One region of the Microbispora sp. NPDC004025 genome, then DNA from elsewhere that is predicted to be linked to it. Evidence: predicted binding sites of a transcription regulator. Region 1 holds the regulator's gene; each other region holds the start of a gene.
What was found. Region 1 encodes LexA, which represses DNA repair genes until DNA is damaged. Its sites were predicted from a motif close to TCGAACANNTGTTCGA; they were not measured.
Positions count from the first base shown of each region.

Region 2: ACWEQG_RS03880 (SAV_6107 family HEPN domain-containing protein) is a predicted target of LexA. The motif match lies at 2,308-2,323, and genes of this name have one in related genera.
Region 3: ACWEQG_RS34375 (DUF6504 family protein) is a predicted target of LexA. The motif match lies at 2,139-2,154, and genes of this name have one in related genera.
Region 4: recA (recombinase RecA) is a predicted target of LexA. The motif match lies at 2,475-2,490, and genes of this name have one in related genera.

Region 1 covers NZ_JBSGHN010000015.1:118,552-122,744, reverse strand. The annotation lists gene ACWEQG_RS31015 (vitamin B12-dependent ribonucleotide reductase) at 1-1,238, opposite strand, end outside; gene nrdR (transcriptional regulator NrdR) at 1,359-1,823, opposite strand; gene lexA (transcriptional repressor LexA) at 2,256-2,972, shown strand; gene ACWEQG_RS31000 (MalY/PatB family protein) at 3,062-4,156, shown strand; gene ACWEQG_RS30995 (cellulase family glycosylhydrolase) at 4,166-4,193, opposite strand, start outside.
Region 2 covers NZ_JBSGHN010000001.1:785,714-789,906, reverse strand. The annotation lists gene bldD (transcriptional regulator BldD) at 1-166, shown strand, start outside; gene ACWEQG_RS03885 (arginine deiminase) at 290-1,534, shown strand; gene ACWEQG_RS03880 (SAV_6107 family HEPN domain-containing protein) at 1,602-2,039, opposite strand; gene ACWEQG_RS03875 (L,D-transpeptidase family protein) at 2,445-3,329, opposite strand; gene ACWEQG_RS03870 (YbaK/EbsC family protein) at 3,455-3,931, shown strand; gene ACWEQG_RS03865 (GNAT family N-acetyltransferase) at 3,976-4,193, shown strand, end outside.
Region 3 covers NZ_JBSGHN010000019.1:28,847-33,039, reverse strand. The annotation lists gene ACWEQG_RS34385 (GntR family transcriptional regulator) at 61-759, shown strand; gene ACWEQG_RS34380 (hypothetical protein) at 864-2,105, shown strand; gene ACWEQG_RS34375 (DUF6504 family protein) at 2,229-2,495, shown strand; gene ACWEQG_RS34370 (DNA polymerase III subunit alpha) at 2,575-4,193, shown strand, end outside.
Region 4 covers NZ_JBSGHN010000001.1:269,755-273,947, reverse strand. The annotation lists gene recX (recombination regulator RecX) at 238-786, opposite strand; gene recA (recombinase RecA) at 1,188-2,309, opposite strand; gene ACWEQG_RS01170 (hypothetical protein) at 2,638-2,913, shown strand; gene ACWEQG_RS01165 (ABC transporter permease) at 2,935-4,020, opposite strand; gene ACWEQG_RS01160 (ABC transporter ATP-binding protein) at 4,017-4,193, opposite strand, start outside.

The DNA of each region.
Region 1 (4,193 bases):
ATGTCCATCGCGGTGATGATCAGCTCGGTGACCTTGACGAAGTTCGCGACGTCGAAGCTGTCGTCGTCGCGCAGGAACTTCAGCAGGTTGATCGACGCGAGGTTGCACGAGGAGTTGTCCAGGTGGACGTACTCCGAGCAGGGGTTGCTGGCCGTGATGCGCCCGGTCTCGGGGCAGGTGTGCCAGTCGTTGATCGTGTCGTCGTACTGCACGCCGGGGTCGGCGCACTCCCAGGCGGCCTGGGCCATCTTGCGGAACAGCGAGCGGGCCTCGACCTCCTCGATGACCTCGCCGGTCAGCCGGGCCCGCAGGCCGAACTGCCCGCCGGCCTCGACGGACCGCATGAACTCGTCGGAGACGCGCACCGAGTTGTTGGCGTTCTGGTACTGCACGGACACGATGTCCTTGCCGCCGAGGTCCATGTCGAACCCGGCGTCGCGCAGCGCGCGGATCTTGTCCTCCTCGCGCGCCTTGGTCTCGATGAACTCCTCGATGTCGGGGTGGTCCACGTCGAGGACGACCATCTTGGCCGCCCTGCGGGTGGCGCCGCCCGACTTGATGGTGCCGGCGGAGGCGTCGGCGCCGCGCATGAAGGAGACCGGGCCGCTGGCCGTGCCGCCGCTGGACAGCAGCTCCTTGGACGAGCGGATGCGGGAGAGGTTGACCCCGGAGCCCGAGCCGCCCTTGAAGATGACGCCTTCTTCCTTGTACCAGTCGAGGATCGACTCCATCGTGTCGTCCACGGCCAGGATGAAGCAGGCGCTCACCTGCTGGGGCGAGCGGGTGCCGACGTTGAACCACACCGGCGAGTTGAAGCTGAAGATCTGGTGGATCAGCGCGTGCTTGAGCTCGTGGTCGAAGATCTCGGCGTCCTCGTCGGAGGCGAAGTAGCCGTTCTCCAGACCGGTCCTGGTGTAGACGCCCACCACCCGGTCGACGAGCTGCTTGAGGCTCGACTCACGCTGCGGGGTGCCCACCGCCCCGCGGAAGTACTTGGTGGTGACGATGTTGGCCGCGTTGACCGACCAGAAGTCGGGGAACTCGACACCGTGCTGCTCGAAGTTGACCGAGCCGTCCCGCCAGTTCGTCATCACGACGTCGCGCCGCTCCCAGCGGACCTCGTCGTACGGGTGGACGCCCGGGGTGGTGAAGACGCGCTTCATCTTCAGGCCCTTGCGCGGGCGCTTGCCCCCCCGGCCCCCCGTACCCGATACGGTGCCGCTCACGGTCTCCGTCATGACTTCCCCCTCCCAGGGCCCGATGGAGCCCCTTCTCCGGACCACGCTCGTTACAACCACATCGTCGCGCCGCGCCGTCGCGCGCCGCCGTCCGCCTCGTCCCGGTCCCCCGGAAGGCGCCTACTTCTCGCCCCCCGGGCCGTGGGCCGCACGGAGCCGCTCGATCTCCGCCTCGAAGTCCGCCAGCGTCTCGAAGCTGCGGTAGACCGACGCGAAGCGCAGGTAGGCCACCTCGTCGAGGTCGCGGAGCGGACCGAGGATGGCCAGACCCACCTCGTGGGAGGCGATCTCGGCCGCACCGGTGCCCCGGATGCTCTCCTCGACCCGCTGCCCGAGCTGGGCGAGGGAGTCCTCGCTGACCGGGCGTCCCTGGCAGGCCCGCCGCACGCCGGCGACGACCTTCTCCCGGGAGAACGGCTCGGTGACCCCGCTGCGCTTGCTCACCATCAGCAGCACCGTCTCCTGGGTGGTGAACCTGCGCCCGCATTCGGGACAGGTGCGCCGGCGACGGATCGCTGCCCCGTCCTCGGCGGCGCGGCTGTCCACGACCCGCGTGTCGGGGTTGCGACAGAACGGACAGTGCACTCCATCGCCTCCCTGAACGCCCATCCCGAACACAAGGTGTGGTGAACTTACACCGGTGTGACTACTAGATGTTGTGGTCCAACCGTAGAAGTGCCCGACCTTGAACGCAAGTCGAACCGGCCTTGGGAGGGGAAGTGCCTGTTCGGCGCGCGTGTCGCGCCTCCGGTCACGGCCGCCTCACCTGCCCCGCCGGTCGCGGAATAGGCCCTTTACGGCGCCTTTCCTCGCCGATTTCCGCAGGGCCTCTGACCTGGACGTACATCGGCCCTGGAAGATCGGGTAAATCGAACACGGGATCGATCGAACTCCCGTACGATGAGGGGAACGGCGAGATCGGCGATTTCGCTGGATATCGAACAATTGTTTGACGGTGATCTTGAATCGCGGTACGGTCGCTCTGTGCGACATGAGGAACACGGATTGAGAGGTGGCATCGTGGGTGACCGAAGTGAGCAAGCGGATGGCGTCAGCGACCTCGCGGTTCGCAGGCGCGACTCGCTTGGCCTCACCCCCAGGCAGCGGAAGATCCTCGAGGTGATCCGCGACTCGGTCCAGCAGCGCGGCTATCCGCCGTCCATGCGGGAGATCGGGGAGGCAGTCCAGCTGACGAGCACCTCCAGCGTGTCGCACCAGCTCACGGCGCTCCAGCGTAAGGGTTACCTCCGGCGCGACCCGCACCGCCCCCGCGCCCTGGAGGTCCGGCTGCCCGGAGAGCCGGTGCTGTGGGTGGATCCGGACGCCACCACGGAGGAGGAGGCCGGGTTCAGCCGTCCGACGGCCGCCTACGTGCCGCTGGTCGGCCGCATCGCCGCCGGTGGTCCCATCCTCGCCGAGCAGAGCATCGAGGACGTGTTCGCCCTGCCCAAGCAGCTCGTGGGCGAGGGCACCCTGTTCCTGCTCCAGGTCTCCGGCGACTCGATGATCGAGGCCGCCATCGCCGACGGCGACTGGGTCGTGGTGCGGCAGCAGCCGGTCGCCGACAACGGCGACATCGTGGCCGCCATGATCGACGGTGAGGCCACCGTGAAGACGTTCAAGCGCAAGGACGGGCACGTGTGGCTGGTGCCCCACAACCCCAACTACGAGCCGATCCCCGGTGACGAGGCGACCGTGCTCGGCAAGGTCACGGCCGTCCTGCGCAAGCTGTGACGGCGTCGGCGCCCCGTGGCACGACGCGCCGCGGGGCGCGACGACCACCCCTTTCCGCTGGTCACTAATTCGCAATTAGGGTGAGTCGGGTGAATCTCGACTCGCTGTCGCTGGATGCGGCCCGCCGCCGTGACGGAATCAAATGGGCCCACGCCGCGTCCGGCGTCATCCCCGCCTGGGTCGCCGACATGGACTTCCCCGTGCCCGACGCGGTCACGGAGGCCATCGCGAGACGCGCCGCCACGGATCTCGGCTATCCCGCTTGGCTGGACGAGCCGACCGCCGGGCCCCTGGCGGAGGCGTTCGCCGAGCGCATGGAGGCGCGGTACGGCTGGCGAGCGGATCCGGCCCACGTGCGGTCCTACACGGACCTGAACCAGGCCCTCCAGGTGCTGCTGCACGTCATGACCGAGCCCGGCGACGCCGTGGCGCTGCACGTGCCGGCCTACGACCCCTTCCTCGGCACGATCACCGGGATGAACCGCCGCCTGGTGCCCATGCCGCTCACGGCCGACGGCAGGTTCGAGGTCCCCGGCGAGCCCGTCCGGGTGCTCCTGCTGGTCAACCCGCAGAACCCGTCGGGCCGCTCGTTCACCCGTGAGGAGCTCGCGGCGGTCGCCGCGTACGCCGATCTGCACGGCACGCTGGTGATCGCCGACGAGATCCACGCGGACCTGACGTACGCCCCGGCCCGGCACATCCCGTTCGCCACGATCCTTCCCGAGCGCACCGTCACGCTGACCTCCGCCAGCAAGGCCTTCAACATGGGTGGCCTGCACTGCTCGGTGGCCCACATCGGCGCGAAGGACGCCAGGGACGCGCTCGGCCGCCAGCCCGCCCACATCTACGGGGCGCCGAGTGTCCTCGGCGTGGAGGCCACGGTGGCCGCCTGGCGGCACGGCGACGCGTGGCTGGAGGAGGTGCTGACGATTCTCGACCGCAACCGCAGGCGCATCGCCGAGCGGCTCCCGTCGGTCGGGTACCGCATGCCCGAGGCCACCTATCTCGCGTGGCTCGACTTCGGCGTGCCCGGCGCGGCGCACTTCCTCGAGCGGGAGGCCCGGGTCAAGCTCAACCCGGGCCCGAACTACGGAGGCGGCGACACCTTCGCCCGCCTCAACTTCGCGACGTCGGCGGCGATCCTGGAGGAGATCCTGTCCAGGATCGCCGCCGCGCTGGCGTGAGGCGCCCGCTCAGCTCGCCGTGCAGCTCACCGAGGAC
Region 2 (4,193 bases), on a different contig from region 1:
CCAGAGCCAGCGTGGCGACTACAACGGCAAGGTGCTGTCCATCCGGCAGGAGGACCTGCGCTCGCTCGCGGTCATCTACGACAAGTCGCCGGTCGAGCTGACCGAGGAGTTCATCCACTGGGGCGTGCTCGACGCGGAGGCCCGACGCGCCGTCGAGTCCTTCTGACCTCCCGTCTCGGCCCGTACGCGGCTCCCCGTGCCCGCCCGCTCGGCGTAGTCACGGGCGGCGTCTATCGCTTCGGGGAGCCGTCGGTACGAGTGATTCCTGTCACGCGGGGATAGGCAGGACATGACGTTTTACGTGGGCTCCGAGGTGGGCAGGCTTCGCCGCGTCCTGGTCGACATTCCCGAACTCGCGCTCAAGCGGCTCACCCCGGGCAACAAGGACGGCCTGCTGTTCGACGACGTGCTCTGGGTGCACCGCGCGCTGGAGGAGCACCGGGAGTGGTGCGAGGTGCTCGCCGGACGCGGCGTCACGGTGCACCACCTCGGTGACCTCCTGCGCGAGGTGATCGAGATCCCCGACGCGCGCAAGCACATCCTCGACGGCAGCGTCGACGAGCACTGGTTCGGCCCGCTGGCCGCCGACGCGATCCGCAACACGCTCGACTCCCTCGACGCCGACAGGCTCGCACCGCTGCTGACCGGCGGGATCACCAAGCGCGAGATCATGGAGCTGGGCTGCGACCCGGGCTCCATCACCTTCCACACGCTCGCGATGGACGACTTCGTCCTCCCGCCGCTGCCCAACCACCTGTTCGCCCGCGACACCTCCTGCTGGGTGTACGACGGGGTGTCGATCAACGCGATGCGCAAGAAGGCGCGCAGGCGGGAGACCGTCAACTACGAGGCCGTCTACCGCTGGCATCCGCTGTTCGCCGCGGGTTACGGCAACCCGGACGACGGCGGGTTCAACGTCTGGTACGAGGGCGTGCGCATGGCCCCGGCCACCATCGAGGGCGGCGACGTCCTGGTGCTCGGCGACGGCGTCGTGCTCGTCGGGGTGAGCGAGCGCACCCAGCCGCAGGCGGTCGAGATGCTGGCGACCAACCTGTTCCGCGCGGGGTCGGCGACCCGCATCGTGGCGCTCGACCTGCCCAAGACCCGCGCGTTCATGCACCTCGACACCGTGATGACCAACGTCGACGTGGGCGTGTTCACCAAGTACGCCGGGCTCGGCATGCTCCCCTCGTACACGGTGGAGCCGGGCGACACCGACAAGGAGCTGAAGGTCACCGACCATCCGCCGGAGGACATGCACAAGGCGATCGCACGGGCCCTCGGCCTGGACGACATCAAGGTCCTCACGCCGACGCAGGACGTGCACGCGGCCGAGCGCGAGCAGTGGGACGACGGCTGCAACCTGCTGGCGCTGGAGCCGGGCGTGGTGGTCGCCTACGAACGCAACACCACGACCAACAATTACCTGCGCAGGCACGGCATCGAGGTCATCACGATCCGCGGCAGCGAGCTCGGACGCGGACGCGGCGGGCCGCGTTGCATGAGCTGCCCGCTGGAGCGCGACCCCGTCTGAGCACCCGCGCCCGCACCCGCACAGCTCGCCCGGACGGGACGAGCGGGACCATGGCCGGAGACGGAGGTCAGCCGGCCATGGGCAGGGTGGGGCGGCCGGGCAGACCGAGGATCGACTCGACCTCGCCGACGAACCTGTCCGCCTCCGCTATGATCTCTTCCGCGTCGTTCTGCGTGACGGCGCGGACCATGCCGGCCTCGGCCGCCGCGCGCTTGGTCGCGCTCACCGCGAAGTAGGCCGCCCAGTCCGCGAGCTTGGGCTCGGCCTCAGGCAGCAGCTCCCAGGCGCTGCGCAGGCGCCGCCTGCGGCCGTCCATCGGCCGCGGACGCGCCGCGAGGATCCCGGCGGCCGCACGGAGGGCCGCCAGGTGGGCCGACACGTAGCGGTCCGCGGGGGTGGGCCCGACGGTGGCGTCCGCGAGGCATGCCCTGGCATCCGCGAGGTGTGCCAGAACCGCCTGCGAGAGCCGGGGCCCGCTCTTCTGATCGTCATTCTGCTCAGTCATGCCCGCCTCCTTGAGTCGTGGCACTCCGGCGAAGGTCGCCGGTGACCTCACAGTCGCAGATCGCACCGACAATTTCGCCGGCCGGGAGATCCCGTGAACCGCTCGAGATCGCCCGACGCTTTCTCAGGCTCCCGTGGGCGGCCGGACGAGGAGCTTCCCCTCTCCCCGTCCGGCCCACGCCGCGGGCCGTGCCGCATCCGTCTCCGCCGACGACGAAGGCACGAATCCAACGGGGTGGGCGCGAGCCGCGAGTCCCACGCCCACTCCATCGAACATAGATTCGATCATGTCCACTGTCAAGGCTGTCAACGAATACGTGTTCGAGGAGTGTGGCGCAAACGCGGGCACGAGACGACGGAGGGGCCCCGCGCGATCACCTCGCGCGGGGCCCCTCCGGAAGTGGAACTAGCGCCTGAAGGCGCCCCTGACGTGCACCGGGACGCCCTTGCCGAGCATGCCCGGCAGGACCTCGGCCACGTTCATGGGCAGCCGCACGCAGCCGTGCGACGCCGGATAGAGCGGCACCGACAGCGCGCCGTGGAGCGCGATGCCGCCGTTGAAGAAGATCGGGTTGTAGAGCTGCCCGAGGTAGGACCGGTGCCAGCCCTTGACCCGCCAGGTGGTCTTGTAGTCGCCGGTAGGCGTGCGGGCGCTGCCGGAGAACCGCTGCCGCTTGCCGTTCCAGGTGGCGTACTCGGTATAGGGGACGCCGCTGCCGCTGGAGATGTGACTGATCATCACCGGCGCGCCGTTCCGGTACAGAACCATCACCTGTTTGGTCAGGTCCACCTCGACGCGGGCCGGCTTGCCCCGGGGCACCAGGACCCTGGGCGCGCGGGGATTCTCCAGCGCCCTCCAGGTGCGGGCGGCGATCGTGCTGGTCGGCTTGATCCCCTGCACCTTCTGGAAGGCCCAGACCGCCGTCAGCGTGGTTCCGCCGTAACGGCCGTCGGCCGAGCCGGGCATGTACCCGAGCTCCCTGAGCCGGGACTGCAGCGCCTTCACGGCCGAGCCCTTGGCACCGAGCCTGAGCGTCTTGCCCGGTGCGGTGAACGGCGGGTAGGCGGCACGCCCGGGCACGGCGGCCCGCGCCGGAAGCGCCGGAAGCGCTGACGGCGCGGTGCCCGCTGACAGCACGGTGCCCGCCGACAGCACGGTGCCCGTGGTCACCGCTCCCGCGGGCGCGGTGGTGCGCGCCTGCGCCGTGCCGGTGACGCCGGCCGCCGCGAACGCCACGGCTCCCACCGTGACGAGCGTGGCCGCGGCCAGTCGCCGTCGACCCCTCATCATGACCAACCCCTCATAAGCCCGATTCTCGATCAAAGGACCCACCATACGGTCCGATTGTGAGCCGCGTGATCACACGTGGCCATAATCGGTGACGTATGTCCTGGCAATCCGTTTAGAGTGACCGCGTGGCAGAAAAGTTGCATCCGAACGTCGTCCGGGTCCAAGAGGCCCTGCGGGCTCACGAGGTGACGGGCGAGGTCGTCGTGCTGGACGACGCCGCCCCGACGGCCGCCACTGCGGCGGCCCAGCTCGGCTGCGAGGTGGGCGCGATCGCCAACAGCCTGATCTTCGACGCGGACGGCGCGCCGCTGCTGGTGCTGACCAGCGGCGCCCATCGCGTGAACACCGATCTGATCGCGCGGCTCGTCGGCGCGGCGAAGGTACGGCGGGCCACGCCGGAGTTCGTCCGCGAGCACACCGGGCAGCCCATCGGCGGCGTCGCCCCGGTCGGGCACCCCGCGCCCGTACGGACGCTGGTGGACACCTGGCTGGGCAAGCACGACGTGGTGTGGGCCGCCGCCGGGCACCCCCACTCGGTCTTCCCCACGTCCTACGAGGAGTTGCTGCGCATCACCGGGGGCACGGCCGCCGAGGTGGAGTGACGCCTGACGGACCGGCCCTACGACGTTTTGCTAGTGTGCGACGGGTGATCCAACTGCGACGGGTGGGGCCCGACCGGTTCAGGGCGGTGCTGGGCACCGTGCTGGAGATCTACACGGTCGCCATGCGCCCGCCGTCGGACCAGCTCGCGGGGCGCATGGCGATCATGCGTAACCACTCCACCTATCCCGACTTCGACTGCGTGCTCGCCGAGGACGCGCAGGCGCCCGACGGAGTCGCCGGCTTCGCGTACGGCTTCCACGG
Region 3 (4,193 bases), on a different contig from region 1:
GCCGGACCGGCGTGTCCGGCCTAAGCTGAGGTGATCTGGCGACCAAGAAGGGATCACGGAATGACGGCCATGGCTGACTGGGCGGCACGGTTGAGCGCGGCTCGGCCGCTGCTCGATCGGGCCAGCGCCGCCGAACTGGTCGCCGACGTCCTGCGGGAGAACGTGATCGACGGTTCCCTGCCGCCGGGCACCCGCCTGTCGGAGGAGACGATCGGCAACCTGCTCGGCGTCTCCCGCAACACCCTCCGGGAGGCGTTCAGACTGCTGTCGCACGAGAACCTGCTCGTGCACGAGCTGCACCGCGGCGTCTTCGTGCGCAAGCTCGCGGCGGCCGACGTGGCGGACATCTACGCGATGCGGCGCATCCTGGAGACGGCGGGCGTGCGCGCCGCCGCCGCGGCCCCGCCCGAAGCCGTACGGGAGGTGGGGCGCCATGTCGAGGAGGGCCGGACCGCCGCGGAGGCCGGCGACTGGGTAGCCGTCGGCACCGCCAACATGCGATTCCACCGGGCCATCGCCGCGCTGCTGTCCAGCCCGCGCGTGGACGAGAGCATGGCGCGCCTGCTCGCCGAGCTGCGGCTGGCCTTCCACGTCATGGGCGAGCTCAGGACCTTCCACGAGCCCTACCTGGAAGACAACGCGCGCATCGCCGCGCTGCTGGCAGAGGGTGACCACGAGCGGGCCGAGCGGGAGCTGCTCGCGTACTTCGACGCCGCGCAGGCCCAGCTGCTGGCCGCCTACGCGGAACACACCGGCTGAGCCCGCCGGGCTGGGCTCGCCGGGCTGGGCCCGCCGATCCGGGCCCGCCGATCCGGCTTGCGGTTTCGGCAGAACCGGATGACCGGCCGCCGCGTCCTACGGATATGCGGACGCGGATTCTCGGAGTGACGGCGGCGCTGGCCGCGGTGATCCTGCCGGCGGCATGCGCGTCGCCCACGCCCCGCGATCTCGAGACCTGGAACGAGTCCGACGCCGTGAGCGGCGAGCCCGCCGTGCGGGAGCGCCCGTCGCCCTCCTGCCTGACCGGGTCGCCGACGCCGGAGCCGGGCGGGGAGGACGGGCGGGCCGGAGCGTGGCGCGCGGCGTACTACGACTACCGCGACCGGCTCAGGGGCCTGGCCGTGACCCGCGAGGGGACCGTGTGGGCGGCAGGCACCCGGGTGCCCCGCGCCTGCGGGCCTGAGACGGGGACGCCGCTGCTGCTGCGCGGGGACGGCGGGCGGTGGCAGGAGGTCGCGGCCCCGCCGATGGTGCCCGAGCCGAGAGCCATGGCCGCGTCGTCCGACCGCGACGTGTGGCTGTTCGGCGGGGAGAACGCCGCGCGCTGGAACGGGCGGAGATGGACCGCGGCGCCCGGCCTGGGCGCCGACCTGAAACGGGTGCACGCGGCGGGCCCCGGCGACGTCTGGGCGATCGTGAAGGCGAACTTCCTGGACGGGGCCGGGGGAGCAGAGGGCGCCTGGAGCTCCTGGTCGGATCTGCGGCACTGGGACGGCGCCGCCTGGCGCAAGGCGCGGCCGCCGCTGGTCGCCAAGGACGTCGGCGGCCTGCCCGGCGGCGAGGTCTGGGCCGCCGGTTCCAGCCGCGGCCGGGCCGCCGTCGCCCGGTGGAACGGCTGGTCCTGGAGCATGGTCCCGCTGCCCGCGGTCCCGGTGCTGCACCGGAACCAGCTCTCCGAGCTCGTCGACCTCGCCGTGGACGAGTCGGGCCGGGTGGCGGCCGTCGGCTGGATCGCGTGGGTCTGCGGCGTCCAGGAGGAAGACGTGACCTACTGCGGCCGCACGCTGCTGCTGCGGCGGGAGAACGGGCGGTGGAGTCACAGCCTGCCGTCCGAGCCCGGGCTCGACCCGCACGTGCGGCTGGAGGCCGACGGCCGGGGCGGGTTCTGGCTGTTCTACTCCAAAACCGAGTGGAACACGGCGGTCGGTCACCTGTCGGGCGGCAAATGGACGTACGGGACGTTTCCGGCCGGGCCGCTCGGGCACACCCGGGTGGCGGCCGTCGTGAGGCAGCCGGGGGCGGCCCGCGTCTGGGCGGTGGCGGCCGACGACACCGAGCGCGAGGAGCCGCCCTACCAGGGCAGCGGCGTCTGGCTCGCCGACTGAACACGCGGCCCGCCGACTTGCGTTCACCCTCCTGGGAACGTATGTTCGAAGTAGCGGCGATTCTGCCCGAATCATCCGCCCGTCTTCCCCCGGGTGGCCAGAAAGCCACAGGGAGAAGGAGTCTTGAGCAGACTTTACGGCGATCCGATCGAGGTGTGGGTCCGGGACGGGCACCCTGCTCAGTTCGTCTGGCGTGACCGGCTCTACACCGTCCGCGAGATCCAGGACCACTGGGTGGTCGCCAGGGAATGGTGGAAGACCTCGGACGCCGATCCCGGCGAGCGGCGCTTCTGGCGACTGGGGGCCGCGGCCGGCAAGGAGGTCGGGACCTATGAACTGCGCTTCGACACCGCCAGCGGCGGATGGCTCCTGCTGAGGGCCTGGGACTGATGGGAACGCTCCAGCCACCCACGACGACCGGGGGACGGGCCGCTGGAGGACGGACCGGGGGACGGACGGGGGCGCGCCGGTGACGCACGCCTTCGCCCACCTGCACGTGGCGTCCGCCTTCTCGCTGCGGTACGGCACCGCGTTCCCCGCCGCCCTCGTCCGGCGGGCCGCCGAGCACGGCATGGACACGCTGGCGCTGACCGACCGCGACGGCCTCTACGGCGCGATCAAGCACGTCATCGCGTGCCACGAGCGGGGTGTCCGCCCGGTCGCCGGCGTGGATCTGGCCCTCGGTCCGGACTCCACGCCGGACGACCTGTTCGGCGGCGGTCTTCCGCCGTCCGGCCGCCGTACGGCGCGGAGGAGGCCGGCGGCCGAGCCCGCGCGGGTCGTCGTGCTCGCGCGCTCGCACGGCTGGGCCGCGCTGTGCCACCTGGTCACCGCCGCCCACCACGCGGGGGAACGCGGCGAGCCGCACGTCACGCCGGGGATGGTGGCCGAGCACGCGACCGGCCCGGACGGGGAGCCGCGGCTGACCGTGCTGCTCGGGCCCCGCTCCGGGGTCGGCCGCGCGGTGGCCGAACGGCGCGACGACCAGGCCCGCGCCCTGCTGGCCGCCTGGCGCGCGGTCGTCCCCGACCTGGTCGTCGAGGTGTCCGACCTGTACGGCTACCGCGACGCGAACACCGCCGCGCGCATGATCGGGCTGGCCGACTCGATGGGCGTGCCGGTCGTGCTGACCAACGCGGTCCGCTACCTGGACGCCGCCGACCACCAGGTCGGCAACGTGCTCGACGCGGCGCGCAAGCTGGTGCCCCTCGACGGGCGGCATCTGGACGACCCCACGGCCCACGCGTACCTGAAGGACGGCGCCGAGATGACGCGGGTGGCCGCGCGGATCTGCGGCGGCGATCCCGGCCGGGCCGGGCGGCTACTCGCCGAGACGCGCCGCGTGGCCGACCGGTGCGTGCTCGACCCCGTAGAGATCGTGCCGCTGCTCGAACCCGAGCGGCCCCGGCTCCACCTGCCGGAGGTCGGCGAGGACCCGGTGCCCCTGCTGCGGAACCGCTGCGAGGAGGGGCTGGCCCGGCGGGGGCTGGAGCGTTCGGCCGAGGCCCGCGACCGGCTCGCCGCCGAGCTAGGCGTGATCGAGAAGAAGCGGCTGTCGGGCTACTTCACCTCCGTCGCCGGCATTACGGACATGATCCGGGCGATGGGCGTGCGGTGCGCGATCCGCGGCTCGGGGGCGGGCAGCCTGGTCAACTACCTGATCGGCATCGGCGAGGTGAACCCGCTCGAACACGGCCTGCTGATGGAGCGCTTCCTGTCGGAGGGCCGCAAGGGCCTGCCCGACATCGACATCGACGTGGAGTCGGCCCGCCGCCTCGACTGCTACCGCGCGATCCTCGGCCGGTACGGCGAGGACCGGGTGGCCTGCGTGTCGATGATGGAGACCTACCGCGCCCGCAGCGCGATCAGGGACGTCGGCGCCGCGATGGGCCTGCCGCCGCACGAGATCGACGTCATCGCCAAGGCGTTCCCGCAGGTGCGGGCCAGGCAGATCAGGGCCGCGCTGTCCGACCTGCCGGAGCTGCGCGACAGCGGGCTGAACGACCGGTCGCTGGAGACCGTGTTCCGCCTGGCCGAGCGGCTCGACGGGCTGCCCCGGCACATCGCGCTGCACCCCTGCGGCGTGCT
Region 4 (4,193 bases), on a different contig from region 1:
CGCAGCATGGCAGAGCCCGGTGGCGTCACCAGGACAAATATGGTCGCAATGCCCGGACGCCCCGAGGGGCGGCCGATATGGCCCGAAGGCCGGTCAAAGTCTCTCGTCCGTCGTGTACACCGTTATGGCAATCCGCGCTGCGCGGAGTAACTCCTCACTGCGGTCGAGATTAAGCGTCAGAGAGGTAACGAGCAAGCAAAGATGCCCTGTCAAGTGACTTTTGCATGGTGCTATGGCTCACTCGAAGGTATCCGGAAGCCCATCTGACGGGCTGCCTTCGGCCTCGATCGCCTCTCGGACCACACGGAAGGCCAGGCCCGGCGAGTAGCCCTTGCGGGCCAGCATGCCGACCAATCGTCGCATGCGCGCCTGCGGCTCCACGCCTCGGGTGGCCGCCAGTTTCCGCTCCACCAGCCTGCGCGCGGTCTCGGTCTCCTCGTCGGGATCGAGCCGCCCGACGGCGTCCTTGACCGTCTCCTCCGCGACTCCGCGCTGCCGCAGTTCCTGGGCGAGCGCGCGGCGGGCGAGCCCGCGACCGGCGTGCCGGGAGCTCACCCACGCGGCGGCGAACGCCTCGTCGTCGATGAGCCCGACCTCGGAGAACCGCTCCAGCACGGCGTCGGCCGCCGCCTCGGGCACGTCCCGCTTGCGCAGCGCCTCCGCGAGCTGGGCCCGGGTCTTGGGCGCCATCGTCAGCAGCCGCAGGCAGATGGCCCTGGCCACCGCCTCCGGGTCGGCCGGCGGCCCCTCGCTCGCCGCGGTGCCCTCCTGCGGCCCGTCGGGCAGCCATCCGCCGGACCGCCCACGCGGCTCGCCCCGGTCTCCCCGGCGCCGCCTGCCGCGTCCCTGGCGCCGGCGTCCGGGCCCGGGATCCTCCCGGCCCGACGCGTCACGCTCCCAGAGGCCGCCCCCGCCGGAGCCCACGGTCTCGTCCCCGGCGTCGCCGATGCCCCCGGCGCCGCCGAACCCGCCGGCGTCGCCGAAGTTCCGGGGGCCGTCACCACCGCGCCGGCCGGAAGTGCCACCGGAGCGCCTGCGCATCTCCGCCCGCAGGGCGGCGATCGTCGCGGACGCGTCCTCGGCGGATCCGGGCGGCTCTTCGGCCGGTCCCCAAGGTCCGGAGTTCCAGTCCCCCGGCCCGATCTCGCCGTCCGGGCCGGGGAACTCCTCACGCCCCATGCCTGCGCTCAGACGTCACCCGGCTTGGGCGCGGCGGCCGCCTTGCCCCGGCCGGAGGCAGCCGCGGGCGCCCGGCCGGACGCGGGAGCGGGCGGCGCCGCCGGAGCGGCGGCGGGCTCGCCCGGCGTGTCGAGCCGCGGGCCGACGCCGAGCTTCTCCTTGATCTTCTTCTCGATCTCGTTGGCGATGTCGGGGTTGTTCTTCAGGAAGTTGCGGGCGTTCTCCTTGCCCTGCCCGAGCTGGTCGCCCTCGTACGTGTACCAGGCGCCGGCCTTGCGCACGAACCCGTGCTCCACGCCCATGTCGATCAGGCCGCCCTCGCGGGAGATGCCGATGCCGTAGAGGATGTCGAAGTCGGCCTGGCGGAAGGGCGGGGCCATCTTGTTCTTGACGACCTTCACCCGGGTCCGGTTGCCGACCGGCTCGGTGCCGTCCTTGAGCGTCTCGATCCTGCGCACGTCGAGCCGCACCGACGCGTAGAACTTCAGCGCCTTGCCACCCGTGGTGGTCTCGGGGCTTCCGAACATGACGCCGATCTTCTCGCGAAGCTGGTTGATGAAGATGGCGGTCGTGCGGGTCTGGTTCAGGGCGCCGGCGACCTTGCGCAGGGCCTGCGACATGAGCCGGGCCTGGAGGCCGACGTGGCTGTCGCCCATCTCGCCCTCGATCTCGGCCTTGGGCACGAGGGCCGCCACCGAGTCGATCACGATGATGTCGACGGCGCCGGAACGGATCAGCATGTCCGCGATCTCGAGCGCCTGCTCACCGGTGTCCGGCTGGGACACGAGCAACGCGTCGACGTCGACCCCCAGCTTCTTCGCGTACTCGGGGTCGAGAGCGTGCTCGGCGTCGATGAAGGCGGCGATGCCGCCGCCCTTCTGCGCGTTGGCCACGGCGTGCAGGGCGACGGTCGTCTTACCGGAGGACTCGGGACCGTACACCTCGACGATCCGGCCGCGGGGGAAGCCGCCGATGCCGAGGGCGACGTCGAGGGCGATCGCACCGGTGGGGATGACCTCGATCGGGGCACGCGCGTCGTCTCCGAGGCGCATGACGGTGCCCTTGCCGAACTGCCGCTCGATTTGCGCGAGGGCGGTCTCAAGGGCCTTCTCGCGGTCGTTGATTGCCATTGGGTGCCCCCTGGAAGGTGGTCGTCTGCTCGGTCACCGAAAAGCTACGGGGTGCCACCGACATTTTCCGGAGCTTCCCGCACACCACCCGGGAGGCGGGCCGGGAACCTGCCGCGCCCCGGCGACCTGACGGCGCGCACCCCGGAGGCGACCAGTCCAATATAGCCGAACGATTGTTCGATCACATGCCCGAACCGCCGCATGCGGGAGACGAACGGCGTCCCATCCGCGCCGTTACATTCCCGGGCGTTACCTCCGCATGGTTGCCAGCGCGCTGACCTGGGACGATCCTTGTAGCCAAAGCTGGATCTCCCGCTGGAGGGGCCACGTGACGGGCACCGGCGACTACAGCGGACAGCGTCTGACCCACCTTGCGGCGCTCGCGGCGCGACTCCCCGAACACGGTCTCGTCGCGCGCCTGCTCGGCACGGACGACCCGGTCCTGTCCGTCCGGCACCCGGGAACCGGCAGGCAGACGATCGTCTTCGCGACCCCCGCCAGGGAAGGCTGGATGTTCCTGTGGGCCCCGGGCGGCCAGGAGAGCGCCGACGACCCCGGCCGTGCGGCCGAGATGATCAGCCGGACGCTCTCCAGGCGCCCCTGACCCCCTCCCGGGCCCGGCCCGTCAGCGGACGACTTCGCCCAACTTGACCCGGGCTCCGGTGCGGAGCACCGCCCGCCGGTAGACGCGAGCCGCGCCCAGCAGGACGGCGGCCACGGCCACGACCATGAGCACTCCGGCGATGAGGATCTCCCCCAGCGGCACGTCCGCGGCCGCCGTACGCACCGGCATGACCATCGAGGAGAACGGCGGCACGAGCGACAGGACGCGCGCGAGCGTGCCGGTGGGCTCGACGGCGGCGAAGTAGGCCGTCACGTAGGTGAGCATCATCAGCGTGGTCATCGGCGTCAGGACGCTGTTGAGCTCCTCCTGCCGCGAGACCAGCGAGCCGAAGGCCGCCGCGAGCGCCGAAAAGAAGGCGTAGCCGAGCACGAACCAGACGATCGCGCTGACCACGATTCCCGCCATTCCGGGCGGCAGGTCGGCCGTGAAGCCGGTCGCGAAGGACACCGCGAGGCCGACGACGATGATCACGGCGAGGTTGATCAGTCCCAGCGCGCCAAGCCCGACGATCTTGCCGCCGAGGAGCTGCCAGGGGCGCACCGAGGTGAGCAGGATCTCGACGATGCGGCTGCCCTTCTCCTCCACCACGCCCATGGCGACGTACATCGCGCTGTAGATGAGCAGGAAGAACAGAACCATCACGAGAAGTGTGGCGAGCCCGGTGCGCACGCTCTGGTATTGGGCGTCGGCGCCGACCGACTCCACCCGCAGCGGCGTGATCGTGACGCCGGCCGCCTTGATCTGGGCGTCCCGGTGCGCGGCTTCGAGGATCAGGCCGAGCCGCTGGTCGAGTTCGCCGTTCGCGAGGACCTTGCCGCCGTCGATCAGGGCCGCGTCCACGTCACCGTCGATCACGGCCTTCCGCGCCGCCGCCTCGTCCGGCAACCGGGAGTACGCCAGCTGGGCCACGGGCGCGGGCGCGTTCCCCACGACGCCCACGTCGTAGGTGTCGCCACCGCCCAGGACCTTCGGCAGGAACGCGAGCGCGGCCACCAGGACGGCACTGACCGCCAGGCTGATCAGGAACGACTTCGTCCTGACGCGCGTGCGGATCTCCCGCTGGGCCACCAGCATCAGCCCGTTCATGCCACCGCCTCCCTGAAGATCTCGGCCAGCGTGGGCTGCCTGCGGCCGAAGTGCTCCACCTTGCCCGCGCCCATCGCCGTACGGAGGATGGCCTGGTCGTCGCCCTCCTCGCACAGCAGGACGTCGCGGTCGCCCTCCCGGGTCAGCTCGCCGGGCAGGCCGTGGGCCCAGCC